Regions from separate parts of the Kribbella sp. NPDC005582 genome, predicted to be linked through region 2. Evidence: riboswitches for the same ligand, from Rfam matches in the RefSeq annotation. Region 2 holds a riboswitch; each other region holds the start of a gene.

Region 1 (5,231 bases), on a different contig from region 2:
CCTTCCTGCTGATGCTCGCGATCCTGTGGATCTTCCGGCGCAAGAACCCCGGCAAGACCACTCGCGGCTTCCGGCTGGCGCAGTCGCTGTCGGCCGCCGCGATGGCGCTCGGGCACGGTCTGCAGGACGCGCAGAAGACCATGGGCGTGATCTTCCTGGCGCTGCTCACCACCGGCCACGTGGCCAAGGGTGACGGCATCCCGCTGTGGGTGAAGATCTCCGCCGCGACCGCGATCTCGCTCGGCACCTACTCCGGTGGCTGGCGGATCATGCGGACCCTGGGCCGCCGGATCATCCACCTCGACCCGGCCCGCGGCTTCGCCTCCGAGGCGATCGCCGCCGGCGTGCTCTACGTGATGGCGATCGGCCTGCACGCTCCCGTCTCGACCACCCACACGATCACCAGCGCGGTGATGGGCGCCGGCGCCACCAAGCGGCTGTCCGCGGTCCGCTGGGGTGTCGCGAAGGGCATCGTCACCGCCTGGGTGCTGACAATCCCGGCCGCGGGCCTGGTGGCCGCCGCCTGCTACGGACTGGCCCACCTCATCCTGGAGTGATCTCCGGGTTCCATTCATTTCGAATTCATCCATCACCCCTACGGTCGGACGAGTCTCACAACTCGTCCGCCGAGGGATGTGATCGGGATGGATCTGTCGTTTCTCGTGGTCGTGGTGATCGTCACCGCACTGGTGTTCGACTTCACCAACGGCTTCCACGACACCGCCAACGCGATGGCGACATCGATCGCCACCGGTGCGCTCAGACCCAAGGTCGCGGTCGGGTTGTCCGCCGTACTGAATCTGGTGGGGGCGTTCGTCTCCACCGAGGTCGCCAAGACGATCTCCAGCGGACTCGTCGACGACACGTTGGTCACCGTGCCGATCATCTTCGGCGGTCTGGTCGGCGCCATCCTGTGGAACCTGCTCACCTGGTACCTCGGGCTGCCGAGCTCGTCGTCGCACGCGCTCTTCGGAGGTCTGATCGGGGCGACCTGGATCGCCGCCGGCAGCGGCGCGGTCAACTTCGGTACGGTGGTGCAGAAGATCGTCGTCCCGGCGGTCGCCGCGCCGATCGTCGCCGGCGTAGTCGCCCTGCTGGGGACCTATCTGGCGTACAAGATCACCGCGCGGGCCCGCAAGCGCAGTGTGGACGACGGGTTCCGGGCCGGTCAGATCGCCTCCGCCTCGCTGGTCTCGCTGGCGCACGGCACCGGTGACGCACAGAAGACGATGGGCATCATCACGCTCGTCCTGATCACCTCCGGCAGCCTGGCGCAGGGCTCGCGGCCGCCGCTGTGGGTGATCTTCGCCGCCGGTCTGGCGATTGCGCTCGGCACCTATCTCGGCGGCTGGCGCATCATTCGCACGATGGGCAAGGGCTTGACCGAGATCGAGTCGCCGCAGGGCTTCGCCGCCGAGACCAGTTCGACCGCTGTGCTGCTGGCCTCCTCTCACCTGGGCTTCCCGCTCTCAACCACGCAGGTCTGCTCCGGCAGCATCTTGGGCGCCGGTCTGGGCAAGCGGCTGGCCGAGGTGCGCTGGACGGTGGCCGGACGGATGGCCCTGGCGTGGCTGTTCACCCTGCCGGCTGCTGCGGTGGTCGGCGCGCTCTCCGGCCGCGTGGCCAACTCCGGCAATCTCGGGGTCGCGATCATCGCCGTACTGGCTGTGGTGGTCGGTGGCGGCATCTACGCGGCCTCCAGGCGCAAGCCGGTCACTCCGCACAACGTCAACGAATACGCGACGGTCTGAGAGGAGTACGGCGATGCACATCAACTGGACCGGCCTCGGTGAGGTCGCACTGGTCAGTCTGCTCTTCGGAGTCGGGCTGGCTGTCGTCTTCGCCTTCGGTGTGACTGCCATGGCCCGCAGAGCGGCGGCTATCGACGAGAAGCGGCCTGCACCGATGGTCGACACCGCAGTCGCGTCACTGTGCTTCGCAGCATGCCTAGCTGCGGTGCTGTTCGGGCTCTACCTGATCATTCCGCAGTTCCATTAGCGGTTCCAGCGGCGGACTGCCTTGGCCACGTCCTTGGTGCGTACGGCGTCCAGGTTCCGCTCCCAGGCGGTGAAGAGGCGGTCGCCGAGGGCGGCTGCGTCCAGACCGGCTTGGGGGCGGACGGCAACGGCCCAGGTGGCCGCGGCCGCGTGGCCCTGCTGGTGGAGCAGGTGGTTGACGGTCGCTTCGATGCGGTGCCGGTTCTCACCGGTCAGGCCGTACGCCGCCCAGTCCTGCAGGATGCCGGCGTCGTCGGCCGTCATCTGCGCCAGGTAGGTGAGCGGACCACGCCAGTAGCCCCGGTGCCCGATGCTGTCCAGGCTCTCGAGTGGGAACCAGCCGTTCGCGCACCGCCGGCCGTTGACCGCGGCCTCGACCTCACGCGCTCGCTCGCGGTCCAGGTCCCGGGTGGACCAGTCGATGAAGTACGCCCCGGCATCCGGGATGTGCTCCGCGACATGCGGCGCGATCTGCAGCGTCCCGGGTTCGAACAGGCGCAGTTCTTCCGGTGAATCGAACAAAAACCTTCCCCCGCCCAGCACAAGGCAAGCAGCACAGAAATCCCCCAGATTCCTGCCTTGTCAATGACAAGTGCCCTTCGTACCCTCAGATGCCGTCGAGGGTCAAGGCCTTGTCCGACCTCCGTCGGGCTAGCGGCGGCGCTCGGCCCGGCGGGCCAGCTCCTCGCGGTCGAGCCGGTCGGCCTCCGCCGGCGTCGGCGCGGAGCCGCCGTACGAGGCGGGCAGCCACCAGGCGCCGGGCGGCTGCTCCGGGTATGCGCGGATCGTCTCGTCGAGCATCTCGGCCATCGTCGAGCGCAGGACGGCGGTGGCCTCGACCGGGTCGTCGTCCGGCGTCACGGTCATCGGCGTACCGACCGTGATCGCGATCGTGCGGTGCCGGGTGAAGTCCTTCGGGTGGTCCTTGGTGAACATCCGCTGGGTGCCCCACAGGATCATCGGAATCAGCGGTACGCCGGCCTCCGCGGCCATCCGGACCGTGCCGGACTTGAACTCCTTGAGCTCGAACGACCGGCTGATCGTCGCTTCCGGAAAGACGCCGACCACCTCACCGGCGCGCAGGTGCCGCAGCGCGTGCTCGTACGACGCCGCGCCCGCGTCGCGATCGACCGGGATGTGGTGCATCCCACGCATCAGCGGCCCGGACCAGCGGTTGCGGAACAGCACCTCCTTGGCCATGAACCGGACCAGCCGCTTGCTCGGCACCGCGCCGTACCCGCCGAGGATGAAGTCGACGTAGCTGATGTGGTTCAGCGCGATCACCGCGCCGCCGGTCCGCGGGATGTTCTCGGTGCCGGCGAGCTGGAACTTCAGGTCCAGCACCTTGAAGGCAGTCTTGGCAACGCCGACGACAGGCGGATAGACAAAGTCGCGCATCCCGGAATGCTACTAAGCTGCCGGTGATAACTGGAGATCGCGGGAGCTCGCACCGTAGTGGGCTGAGAGGGCGGCTGGAGAATCCGGCGCCGCCGACCGCCGAACCTGTCCGGGTAATTCCGGCGTAGGGAGCACACAAGTGACAACTATCGGCACCGTACGACCGACTGTCACCACCGGCCCGATCTCGGGCTCCGAGAAGATCTATCGCGGCGAACTGGGCGTTCCGGCGCGCCGCGTCCATCTCACCAACGGCGAGCACTTCGACCTGTACGACACGTCCGGGCCGTACACGGACGCGACGGCGCAGATCGACGTACAGGCCGGTCTGCCCGCGCTCCGGCGCGAGTGGATCGCCGGGCGGGAGAACCTGACCCAGCTCGCGCACGCGCGCGCCGGCACCATCACCGAGGAGATGCGGTATGTCGCGCTCCGGGAGAACATGGATCCGGAGTTCGTCCGGTCCGAGGTGGCGCGCGGCCGAGCCGTGATCCCGGTCAACCGCCGGCACCCGGAGAGCGAGCCGACCATCATCGGCAAGAAGTTCCTGGTGAAGGTGAACGCGAACATCGGCAACTCCGCCGTCAGCAGTTCCATCGAGGACGAGGTCGAGAAGCTCGTCTGGGCGACCCGCTGGGGCGCCGACACCGTGATGGACCTGTCGACCGGCAAGAACATCCACGAGACCCGGGAGTGGATCCTGCGGAACTCGCCGGTGCCGATCGGGACCGTGCCGCTCTACCAGGCGCTCGAGAAGGTGAAGGGCGATCCGGCCGCGCTGAACTGGGAGGTCTACCGGGAGACGGTGATCGAGCAGTGCGAGCAGGGCGTCGACTACATGACCGTGCACGCCGGCGTACTGCTGCGCTACGTGCCGCTGACCGCGCGGCGGATCACCGGCATCGTCTCGCGCGGCGGCTCGATCATGGCGGCCTGGTGTCTCGCGCATCACCAGGAGTCTTTCCTGTACACGCATTTCGCGGAGCTCTGCGAGATCCTGCGTGAGTACGACGTGACGTTCTCGCTCGGCGACGGACTCCGGCCGGGGTGTATCGCGGATGCGAACGACGAGGCGCAGTTCGCCGAGTTGCGGACACTGGGGGAGCTCACCAAGATCGCCTGGGAGCACGACGTACAGGTGATGATCGAGGGCCCCGGGCACGTGCCGATGAACAAGATCGCCGAGAACGTGCGGCTCGAGGAAGAGCTCTGCGGCGAAGCGCCGTTCTACACCTTGGGGCCGTTGGCAACCGATGTGGCGCCGGCGTACGACCACATCACCAGCGCGATCGGCGCGGCGCAGATCGGCTGGCTCGGTACGGCGATGCTCTGCTACGTCACGCCGAAGGAGCACCTCGGGCTGCCGGATCGCGATGACGTCAAGACCGGGGTGATCACCTACAAGATCGCTGCCCATGCCGCCGATCTGGCCAAGGGACACCCGGGAGCGCAGGCCTGGGACGACGCGTTGTCCACGGCAAGGTTCGAGTTCCGCTGGGAGGATCAGTTCAACCTCTCGCTGGACCCGGACACCGCGCGGTCGTACCACGACGAGACGTTGCCGGCCGAGCCGGCCAAGACCGCGCACTTCTGCTCGATGTGCGGGCCGAAGTTCTGCTCGATGCGAATCACCGCCGACATTCGCGCGTACGCCGAGGAGCACGGACTGACGTCGACCGAGGCGATCGAGGCCGGCTTCAACGAAATGTCCGAGACCTTCAAGGCAGGAGACGGCAAGCTCTACCTGCCGCTCGCCGACTGATCTGAACGCTCCCGGCGGGCTTCCCGCCCGCCGGGAGCCGTGAACCGGTTTGGCAACTTCACGCGGAGTGAAAT
Region 2 (5,231 bases):
CATCCCCGTCCGGGCGGCGCGGCCAGGCTGCTCCCCAGCTCCCCGCAGATCCACTCACCGCGGCCTCCCCTCACCTCAGGGGTGCCCGGGCGGCTGATCCTTCCGTGGAGCTCAAGCTTTTGCGCGGCTTGCCGGTGGCGGTTCGGCCTCGGGCGGAGGCCCCGGCGGCTCGTGATCTGTTCCTCGACACGCTCGCGTTGCATCGGCCGGACGGTGGGACGGTGGTGGTGACGGACGAGCGAGCCGGGCTCGCGATGGTGGCGGCCGGGCAGGCGATCCTGATGACCGCCGACCCGACACTGGCGGCACCAGGCGTCGACCGACACCGCCTGACCGGCGATCCACTGCCGACGCGAATCCGCTTGGTGTGGTCCCACTCGCGTACGCCGTTCGCCGAGCCGGTCGAGACGATCGCGCAGCTGACCGACGCGCTGGTGACGCCTTGAACGCCCGGATCCGCGCGGTCTTCGAGGACGCCGGCGTACGCGGCTGGCTGCATGCGGTCGCGCTCGACGCACCGGACTCGACGGTCGACCTCGACGCGGACACCGTCGTACCGATGGCTTCGGTGTACAAACTTCCCTTGCTGGTTGGGTTCTGCCGCCTGATCGACGACGGCGAACTCGACCCGCGCCAGCGGCTCACCCTCGACCCGGCGACCCGCACCCCCGGCCCGACAGGCCTGTCCCTCCTGGCCGACCCAGTGACGATGTCCCTCCGCGACCTCGCGGTCTCGATGATGACCGTCTCGGACAACGCCGCCGCCGACGCGCTGCTCGACGTCGTCGGTCTCGACCGCCTCGCCGAGCTGCTCCGTTCCTTCGACCTGCAACAAACCTGGGTACGCCGGGGGACCGCGGCCCACCTGCACGACCTACAACGCCGTACCGGGCTGGACGATCCGGACGCCGCCCTAGCCGCACTCGCCGACAACAACCGCACCACGCCAGCCGGCGTCTACGAAGCGGCCAACGCCTCCGCGACCACGCCTTCGGACATGACGCTGCTACTCCGCCGGCTCTGGTCCGGCGACCTGCTCTCCGTGGCCCAAACAGACTTCGTGAAGGCGACCATGCACCGGCAGACCTTCCAGCACCGCCTAGCCTCCGGCTTCCCACATGACAGCATCAAGGTCGCCGGCAAGACCGGCACCTTCGGCGCGCTCCGGCACGAAGTAGGCGTCGTCACGCTTCCTGCCGGCGACGCCTACGCGGTCGCCGTCTTCACCCTCGCCGCCCGCGCCGACTCCCGCCAACCGCGCGTCGACGCCACGATCGGCCTCGCCGCGCAGTTGGCGGTCAATCTCCTCAGATAACGGCGTACGCCTCGACCTCGATCAACGCCTCCGGCCGGAACAACCCCACCACCTGTACGGCGGTGCTCGCAGGCGGCTTCGTCGTGTCGATGTACTCGTCGCGAACCGTACGCAGCGCCGGCAGCCCGGCCATATCGGTCAGGAAGCAACCCAGCTTCACAACATCCGCCCAAGTAGCCCCGGCCGCCTTCAACGCCGCGTCCAGATTCGCGAACACCTGCCGCGTCTGGGCCTCGAAGTCACCCTCGCCGACAAGCTTGCCATCAGCATCGAGTGCCACCTGACCAGCGATCGCGACCCATTGTCCCGCGCTAGTCACCACGTGGCTGTAACCGTTGCCCGGAGCAACACCTTCTGACTGCGGATACTCCAAGTTACTCACTCAATCTCCAGAGGTTGAGGTCGGCAGACCGGTTGTAGGGGACGAGGCCAGGGCTGAGTGCCAGCGGCGGGGGACTCGACCGGCCAGGCGGGCATTGCGGCCGGCGCTCACCGCGTCGCGCATCGCGGCCGCCATCAGGGCCGGCTTCTCCGCACGCGTGACCGGCGTTGCCAGCATCACCGCGGCGCAGCCCAGCTCCATCGCCAGTGCGGCATCGCTCGCCGTACCGATGCCGGCATCGACGATGACCGGCACGTTCGCCGCCTCGGCGATCAGCGCGATGTTGTGTGGGTTGCGAATGCCGAGTGCCGATCCGATCGGCGCGGCCAACGGCATCACGGCCGCGCACCCTGCCTGCTCGAGGCGGCGGGCCAGGATCGGGTCGTCGTTCGTGTAGGGCAGCACGGTGAAGCCATCGGCGACCAGCGTCTCGACGGCGTCCAGCAACTCGAACGGGTCGGGCAGCAACAAGTGGTCGTCGGCAACCACCTCGACCTTGATCAGGTCGGTCCCCAAGGCCTCGCGCGCCAACCGCGCGGTCAGCACGGCCTCGGCTGCGGTGTGACAACCGGCAGTGTTCGGCAGGATCTCGATGCCGTGCCGCTTCAGTACGTCGAGCACCGAGCCCTCGTGCCCGGTCCCCAGCCGCCGCATCGCGACCGTGGTCAACTGGGTGCCGGAGGCAACCAACGCCTCCTCCATCACTTCCAGGTTGGCCGAACCGCCGGTGCCCATGATGAGTCGCGACGAGTACGTGCGCCCGCCCAGCTCGAAGGGGTCGTCCATCTCAGCCTCCCTGGACCGCGCCGACGATCTCGACCCGGTCACCTGCCGTCAGAATCGTGCCGGCCCACTCGTCCCGGGTCAGCACGCTCTGGTTCACCGCGACCGCGATCCCGGTCTGCCGATCCGACATCACCCGAACCAGCTCCGCGACAGACATGCCTGGTGCGCTACTGGTCGCCGTACCGTTGACCCACACGGCGTGCTCGTCTGCTGACTCGTCGTACATGCGTTGTCCTCCCTACGCCGGAATTACCCGATTCAGGTTCAGCGGTCGGCGACGCCTGCTCTGTCGCCCTCTCAGCCCACTCCGGTGCGAGCTCCCGCGGTGTCTTCGACTTTAGTTCCCTGTCAGCAAAGAGGCCAACTCAGTCGGGCTGTAGAGCACCTGCTTGCCGGCTCGCTGTGGCTCCACCAGACCGGTACGGCGAAGCAGTTGCAGGTGCTGACTGACTGCGGACGGCGTGACCTGGAGCTCCGCGGCCACATCGGTGGTGGTGCGCGGATGGGTGAGAAGCTGCAGGATGCGGGCGCGCGCCGTACCGATGAGTTGGGCGAGGTCTTGCGGGGTGGGCGGTGCGATGACCGTCCACAGGTTGGCCTGACCGCGGGGCGGGTAGCCGAGGATTGGGTCGGCGCCGGGGTCGTACGGGATCACCGCATGCGGGCCGAACAAGGTCGGCTGCAGGACGAGGCCGCGGCCGTCGACCTTCTCCACGCGACTGACCGCGCTCACCTTGTCGACCTTCAACAGGCCTTGGCTGTAAGAGATCGCGGGTCCCAGCTCGTTGAGCATCGCGCCGGTGCCCTGCTGGGTGAGGACATGACCGCGGTACGTGATGTCGGCCGTGAGGATCGTCCGCATGCGATTCCAGTACGGCGCCATGACCGTCTGCCAGTAGTCGGCGAGTGCTGTGGTGACTCGTTTCGGCGTGAGGCCAGTTGGGACCTCGCCGTTGACTGCCGTCAGTTGTCTGATGAACGTGTGTTGATCGACGGCGGCTATGAGCTCCAGCTCGTCGGCGAACTGCGTGAGCGGCGAGGTCGGTCGCGGCGTGAGGAAGTCAGGGCTGCCCATCGTGTCGTTGACGAGGTGGCTGAGCACGCTCCAGTCGAGGTCCTCGAGCAGCGGCTGCACCGCGCGGACCCAGGGCAGTTGCAGCGGGAAGCGGCCCGGATCGCGCAACGCCCGCAACGACAAGACAGTCTCCGCCGCGGGCGATAGGGCGAACCGGACTTCCTCCAGATCCCTGGACGTCAGTTCGTAGGTCAGCACGGCCTCATTACACCGCGCTGGTCGTGTCTACTCGCAGCCGATCCCGTCGTTGTCGGCGTCGAGGCGGTAGATGTCGGATCCGATGACATTGACCGGGCCGGCGACGTACTCGGGTCCGTTGCCGCTGCCGCCCGAACAGTCGACGTCACTCGCGATCGGCACGCAGCCGCTGTAGTTCGGGTCGCATCCCGAACTCGACTCCTCCTCGACCTTGGTCCCCACGACGGTCACCTGCGACCGCGGCGGCTTGGCGACCTCCTGCTTCACGAGCTTCTTTGCGGTCTGCTTGCCGCCGACGTACGTGACCTCGTAGGTCAGCTTCCGCGTGCCGTTCACCCCCGGCGTCCGCACCGACCGCTCACCCTTCGGCAGCTCGCTGTCGGTGACCGTCTTCTTCTTGAACGGAATCACGCCGTACTCGACGACCCGCTTCGTCACCGCCGCCGGCTTCGGTACGACGGCCTTCGGCGTAGCCGGCGCTTCGGCGGTCGGAGTCGGCGTCTCGGCTGGCGCCGTCACCGTCTTCGTGATTATCCGCCCACCGGCGACGGCGGCCGGTTCGGTGGATTCCGCCGTACCGCACCCGACTCCGAAGCCGAGCACGGCGACAACCAGCAACGCAGCACGAACACACACCACAGTTCCCCCCAAACCCGCCGCCGGTTCCCCCCGCGGCAGGATTGTCAGCGCCTGGACCACCCAGGCGAAGACAACTACATAACACCCCGATCGATCGCTGGACCAGACCTGAACGCCGTACTTCTCAGGTCGCCGCCGCGCCGACCCCCGCCAGCGCCGCGAACACGACCCCGACCACCAGCCCGACACTCCCGAGCGCGATCAACGGCCCCGCACTGATCGGCGGCTCCGGCACCCGCTGGCGAAACACCGCGAACAACCGCTCCTCCGCCGGCCGGACCTCCCGCAACAACACCGCCGAAGGATGCGACCGCGCACTGAAACTCTCCAGCGCCTCCACAGCAGCCCGCGCAGCCTCCACCGCAGCCCGCACCACCGCCACAATCACCCCACCCGACGCAACCGTCACCACCCCGATCAACGCCGCCGTGGTCTGCGCCATCCCCACCTCAGCCGCCTCCGCAGCCGGCGTCAGCGCCTTCCGCAACGCCTGAAACGACCACAACCCGAAAAACCCCAGCACCCCCGCCGCAATCCCCACCACAGCAACCACCGTCGTCAACGGATTCTGCGCCTTCACCGCCGCCGCGAACGCCCGCGCATCCGTCGCCAGATCCCCAGCCCCCCGAGCCAGCCCCTCATAGTTGGCCAATGCCTCGGCCCGAGCCCGCAACTTCACCCCGATCACGATCCGATCGGCCAGCCCCATCGACGAAGCCTGCTCGACAATCTCCTTCCAAGCAGTCACCACCTCGTCATGAGCCCCCGCGATAGCGTCCCGCTCCACAACCCCCATACCGCCCCCTCACCCCAGCCCCCCGGCGCGCGAGTAGTAC
Region 3 (5,231 bases), on a different contig from region 2:
ACGCGGCACCGTAGCCTTCACCGTCCCCCACTTCGGCAAATTCCTCCGCACCCGCACTGCCTGAAACGCTGAGGCGGGCCTTTTGAGGTGGGCGCGGGAGTCTGTAGGGTGAATCGGCATGACCACGGGACGGACTGGCCAGCGTGCTGGGGTGTCCGTGCGTGGGCGGCACAGTCGGAAGAAGTCGCATCGGGTGCAGTGGTTCTCGGTGACGGCGCTGGCGGTGCTGGGGACTGTGATGGTGGTGCATCCGGATGTGACCGGGCGGCGGAGTTTGGCTGCTGAGGTTGTTGCGGGAGCAGAGACTCCGGTGGCGCAGCCCGTGGTGCCTACTCCGGTGGTGGTGCCGACGCCTTCGACGCATCTGACGACTCCGTTGCGGCCGGCACCTACGTTGACTCGGCAGCCGAAGGGCGCGAAGCCGAATGTGACGGTGTCGAGCGGGAAGCTGAGTGTCGTGCCGGGGTCGGACAAGGCGACCGGGGTGCGGGACAAGCTGACGTACCGGGTGGAGATCGAGCAGGGGCTGTCGTTGAACGCGGCGGCGGTGGCGGCGAGCATTCACAAGACGCTGACCGATCCGCGCGGATGGCAGGCGGTGCATCCGGTGAGCTTCGAGCGGACCGACACGGGTGACGTGGATCTGCGCATCATCGTGGCGACGCCGACGCTGACCGACAAGCTGTGTCTGCCGCTCGACACCGGCGGTGAGGTGTCCTGCCGGGTCGAGGACCGGGTCGTGCTGAACGCCAAGCGCTGGATGTACGCCGTACCGGCGTACGGCGGGGATGTGGCGTTGTACCGCAACTACCTGGTGAACCACGAGGTCGGGCACGCGCTCGGGCACGGGCACTCGACGTGCACGAAGGCGCAGTCGCCGGCGCCGGTGATGATGCAGCAGACCAAGGGGCTCGGTGGTTGCCGGCCGAACGCGTGGCCGACGATCAAAGCGACCTGACCACCTCCCGTGAGAAGCTGAGTCCCGAGGGAGGGAGCAGCGATGTCGTCACAGGACTTCCCGACGTACGGGCGGGAGCCGGAGCGCCCGGAGCAGGGGCAACCCAGCGAAGAGCAGCACTTCGCGCCACCCACGCCGTACGGCGCCGGCACGTACGCCGGCGGTGGTCAGCCACTGCCGCCCGCCCCCTATGCGCCCGCGCAGCCCTATGGCTCCCAGCCAGGTCAGTACGGCGGTCCGCCGACCGACCCGGCGCAGCCACCGAGCTATCGGCCGGGCCACCCGTACGGCGCTCCCGTGGACCCGCATCCGGCCGCCTTCCCGACGTACGGGCGTAAGGAGCCTTTCGCCGACCGTGATCCACGCGCGGCCAAGGTGGTGCTGCTGGCGACGATCATCGCGGCGGTCTACGGACTGATGGCGGTGACGATCCAGCGGGTCTCGATCCGGGAGATCACCCAGGCTCCGGGCTCACCGCTCAACCACCCGCTGCGCACCGACGTGATCGACGCACTGGGGCAGCTGCTGATCGTTCTGGTCGGTCTGGCCGCGCTGGTGCTCTGGGCGCGCGACCTGTTGGCTCGGCGCAAGCTCGGACGCCAGCCGGACATCTACGAGCTCATCGGTGGCGGACTGGTCGGCGTCTCGCTGATTCCGCTGCTGATCTGGGCAGTCATGGTGCTGTCGACCGGCCTGGGGTCCGCCGACGACACTCTGGACCGGCTGCCGACGGCGTACGCCTGGGGTGGGTTCGGTCTGCTGATCCTGGCGGCCGGCTTCTTCCTCGGCTACCGCGAGCTCAAGCCGGATCTCGACACGGTAGTCCGGGCGGCACCGGGCCGCCCGCCCTGGGAGTGAGCGCCCCGGTAGTCCTGGTCCCGGGCCTCGGCCTCGGGCCGGAGTCGTACGCCCCCACGGTCGAGCACCTCTCGCTGCCGTACCAGGTGGTCACACTTCCCGGGTACGGCGAGCCTGCCGACGACCGTGATGATCTGCACCCGGGGGCGCTCGCTGCCCGGCTGGAGCAGAAGGTCCGAGAGCGCTCGGTGTTGGTCGGGCACTCCGCCGGCGCACAGATTGTCGTCGAACTGGCGGTCGCCCACCCGGAACTGGTGCACGCGCTGGTCCTGATCGCTCCGACCGGTGACGCGGGTACGGTCACCTGGCCCACGCTGGCGATGCGGTGGCTGGAGTCGACCTTGCCGGAGACTCCGCGGCTGATACCGGTGCTGGCGCCGCAGTACGCGCGGACAACGTTCCGCGCTATTGCCCGGGCCGCGGAGGCCTGTCGGCGACATGACATGGCTGGGGTGATCACCCGGGTCCAGGCGCCGGTGATCATCGTGCGCTGCCGCTACGACCACCTGTCGCCCGCCGACTGGGTCCTTCGGCTGGCGGAGCTCACCCACGGCGAGGCGCGGACGCTGGAGACGGGCTCGCACATGCCGGTGCTGACCAACGGCCCGGAGGTGGCCGCGCTCATCCAGCGAGCAGCCGCCGCGCGGCCCGGCGACTGACGCGTTATCGTTGACGCGGTAGCAAAACCTTTGCGGGAGCTCGCACCGAATGCGGGCTGAGAGGGCGACGTGACACCGGGTCGCCGACCGCCTGAACCTGACCGGGTAATGCCGGCGTAGGGATCGCAATGACTGACACTGCAATTCGCCCTGCCAACGAAGAAGCACCGCTGGTTCTCACCACGGATGCGCCACGGACGCTGGGGTTCCTGGACCAGTTCACACTCTGGGGCAACTTCGGCATCTCGCTGTTCGGTCCGGTCACCGGCGCGCTGGTCGCGGCGTACACGGGATCGTTGTGGCAGGGGCTGCTCGCGGTCGTCGTGGGCTGCGGGATCGGCGCGCTCGTGCTCGGCGGCGCGGCGGTCTTCGGTTCGCAGACCGGAGCGCCGGCGATGACCGCGCTGCGCGGAATCTTCGGTCGCCGCGGGTCGATGGCCCCCACCGTGCTCAACATCGCGCAGAACATCGGCTGGGCGACCATGGAGATCATCGTGATCTCGCAGGCCGCGGTCGCGGTGACGAGTGAGCGCTGGCGCTGGCTGTTCGTCGTACTGGCCGGGATCATCGCGACGACGATGGCGGTTCGCCCGCTGGGCAGCGTGAAGGTGCTGCGCAAGTTCATGGTCTGGCTGGTGTTGGTTGCCTCGGTCTACCTATTTGTGCAGGTGCTGAGCAAGCCGGTGCACGCGTTGCCGCAGGACAGCGTGTACGGCTTCTGGCCGGCCGTCGACCTCGCGGCCGCAGGCGTTGTTTCGTTCGCGCCGCTGGCCGCCGACTACACCCGGCACTCCCGCACCAACAAGGCGGCCTTCGGCGGCTCCGCGCTCGGCTACGGCCTGGCCGCGATCCTGTACTACGCCTTGGGCGTTTTCGCGGTCGCGACTCTGCAGACCAACAGCGAGGACGTGATCACGGCTCTGGTCACGTTGCCCGCCGGCGCGATCGCACTGTTCGTGCTGCTGGTGGACGAGGTCGACGAGGCCTACGCGAACGTCTACTCGACCACGATGGCCGCGCACAACCTGATCGGCCACGTCGACCGCCGCTGGATCTCGGTCGCGATCGGCGTCCTGGCCACCGGCCTCGCCCTCTTGGTTGACCTGGGCAACTACACCCAGTTCCTCTACCTGATCGGCTCGGTCTTCATCCCGCTCTTCGCCGTCGCCATTGCCGACTTCTTCCTGGTGAGCAAGATGAAGTGGGACGTCTCCAGTACGGCGAAGTTCCGCTGGCAGCCCGCGGTCGCCTGGCTGATCGGCTTCGTGGCGTACCAACTCGTCAACCCCGGCACGGTCGCCGGCTGGTCGCCGTTCTGGCTCGATGTCCAGGGCAAGCTCTTCGGCGGCCACGCCGTACCAGGCTGGCTGGGCGCGACGTACACAAGCATCATCGTGTCGATGGTCGCGGCGGTGCTGCTCGGCCGGGTCGGTCGCCGCCAGGCTGCCTGAGCAAGCTCAGCGGTATTCGGGGTTCTCGAAGTCGAAACGGCAGCCGGCGTCCCACTCGGAGCGCTGGTTGCCGTGGGCAGGGATGCCGCCGGCATCCTTCAGCATCCGGGCCAGGTGCAACAGGTTCCAGGTCATGAACGTCGTGTTCCGGTTGGTGAAGTCGTTGTCCGGGCCGCCCGAACCGGCGTCCAGGTACGACGGGCCGGGGCCGGCCTCGCCGATCCAGCCGGCGTCGGCCTGCGGTGGGATGGTGTACCCGAGGTGCTGCAGCGAATAGAGGATGTTCATCGCGCAGTGCTTGACCCCGTCCTCGTTGCCGGTGATCAGGCAGCCGCCGACCCGGCCGTAGTACGCGTACTGCCCGTGCTCGTTGAGGATCGAGGAGTTGGCGTACAGGCGCTCGATCACCTGCTTGGTGACGGAGCTGTTGTCACCGAGCCAGATCGGACCGGCGATCACCAGGATGTCGGCCGCCATCACCTGTTCCTGCAGCGCCGGCCACTCGTCGGTCGGCCAGCCGTGCTCGGTCATGTCCGGCCAGACACCGGTCGCAATGTCGTGGTCGACGGCCCGGATCACGTCGACCTGCACGCCCTGCTTACGCATGATCTGACCGCTCACCTCGATCAGGCCTTCGGTGTTGCTCACCGCCGGCGACCGCTTCAGGGTGCAGTTCACGAACAGGGCGTGCAGATCGTCGTACGTCGGCATGGTTGCTCCTCGGAGTGGGGAAATCCCGTCGGGACCACAGTGCGGCCGGGGGAAGCGATCGGACAGGGCCCGGCCCCCGATGGTTCGTCGGCCGTAATGTCACCGGACCCACTGGACAACTGACCTGGCGTAACCGCGATACTTGCGCCCATGCTCAACTCCGCACTGCGCAGCCGGGCCGAGTACGCCGAACTCGGCGTCGACGGTCTGGCCGCGCGGACCTCGCCCGAGCGGGACGCAGACATCGTCAAGGCCGTCGAAGAACTGCTCGAGGGCCGCGAATCGGTCCTCGACCTGTGTTGCGGCTACGGCCGGATCTCGCTGCCGCTGGCACGAGCCGGCAAGACCGTGCGCGGCCTCGACATCTCACCGAACCTGGTCGAGGCCGGCCGCGCCCGGGCGCTCGAGGAGGAGTTGGCGATCGACTGGGCGATCGGCTCGATGACCGATCTGCCCTATGCGTGGGACTCGTTCGACGCGGTGATCTGCCTGTGGACCGCGTTCCACGAGCTGTTCGCCGAGGACGAGCAGATCTCCACGATCTGCGAGATCTCCCGGGTGCTGAAGCCGGGCGGGATCGCGATCATCGAGGGT

Evidence for each region. A riboswitch is a leader RNA that binds a small molecule or an ion and turns the genes downstream of it on or off. The one in region 2 is predicted to bind thiamine pyrophosphate.
Region 1: it holds a riboswitch for thiamine pyrophosphate, as region 2 does, so the genes downstream of both, thiC (phosphomethylpyrimidine synthase ThiC) here and thiS (sulfur carrier protein ThiS) in region 2, are expected to answer to the same signal.
Region 3: it holds a riboswitch for thiamine pyrophosphate, as region 2 does, so the genes downstream of both, ABZS29_RS11255 (cytosine permease) here and thiS (sulfur carrier protein ThiS) in region 2, are expected to answer to the same signal.

What each region holds. Positions count from the first base shown of each region.
Region 1 covers NZ_JBEXCU010000008.1:246,172-251,402, reverse strand. The annotation lists gene ABZS29_RS35200 (inorganic phosphate transporter) at 1-557, shown strand, start outside; gene ABZS29_RS35195 (inorganic phosphate transporter) at 645-1,751, shown strand; gene ABZS29_RS35190 (hypothetical protein) at 1,765-1,998, shown strand; gene ABZS29_RS35185 (hypothetical protein) at 1,995-2,519, opposite strand; gene ABZS29_RS35180 (lysophospholipid acyltransferase family protein) at 2,649-3,395, opposite strand; TPP riboswitch at 3,425-3,543, shown strand; gene thiC (phosphomethylpyrimidine synthase ThiC) at 3,544-5,157, shown strand.
Region 2 covers NZ_JBEXCU010000005.1:597,167-602,397, forward strand. The annotation lists gene ABZS29_RS29170 (LysR family transcriptional regulator) at 1-446, shown strand, start outside; gene ABZS29_RS29175 (serine hydrolase) at 443-1,315, shown strand; gene ABZS29_RS29180 (RidA family protein) at 1,308-1,697, opposite strand; gene ABZS29_RS29185 (thiazole synthase) at 1,698-2,483, opposite strand; gene thiS (sulfur carrier protein ThiS) at 2,485-2,709, opposite strand; TPP riboswitch at 2,702-2,817, opposite strand; gene ABZS29_RS29195 (DUF5937 family protein) at 2,821-3,756, opposite strand; gene ABZS29_RS29200 (G5 domain-containing protein) at 3,784-4,392, opposite strand; gene ABZS29_RS29205 (hypothetical protein) at 4,520-5,191, opposite strand.
Region 3 covers NZ_JBEXCU010000001.1:2,272,812-2,278,042, forward strand. The annotation lists gene ABZS29_RS11235 (ATP-binding protein) at 1-64, shown strand, start outside; gene ABZS29_RS11240 (DUF3152 domain-containing protein) at 119-958, shown strand; gene ABZS29_RS11245 (hypothetical protein) at 1,001-1,816, shown strand; gene ABZS29_RS11250 (alpha/beta hydrolase) at 1,813-2,475, shown strand; TPP riboswitch at 2,498-2,615, shown strand; gene ABZS29_RS11255 (cytosine permease) at 2,604-3,926, shown strand; gene ABZS29_RS11260 (flavodoxin family protein) at 3,933-4,637, opposite strand; gene ABZS29_RS11265 (methyltransferase domain-containing protein) at 4,788-5,231, shown strand, end outside.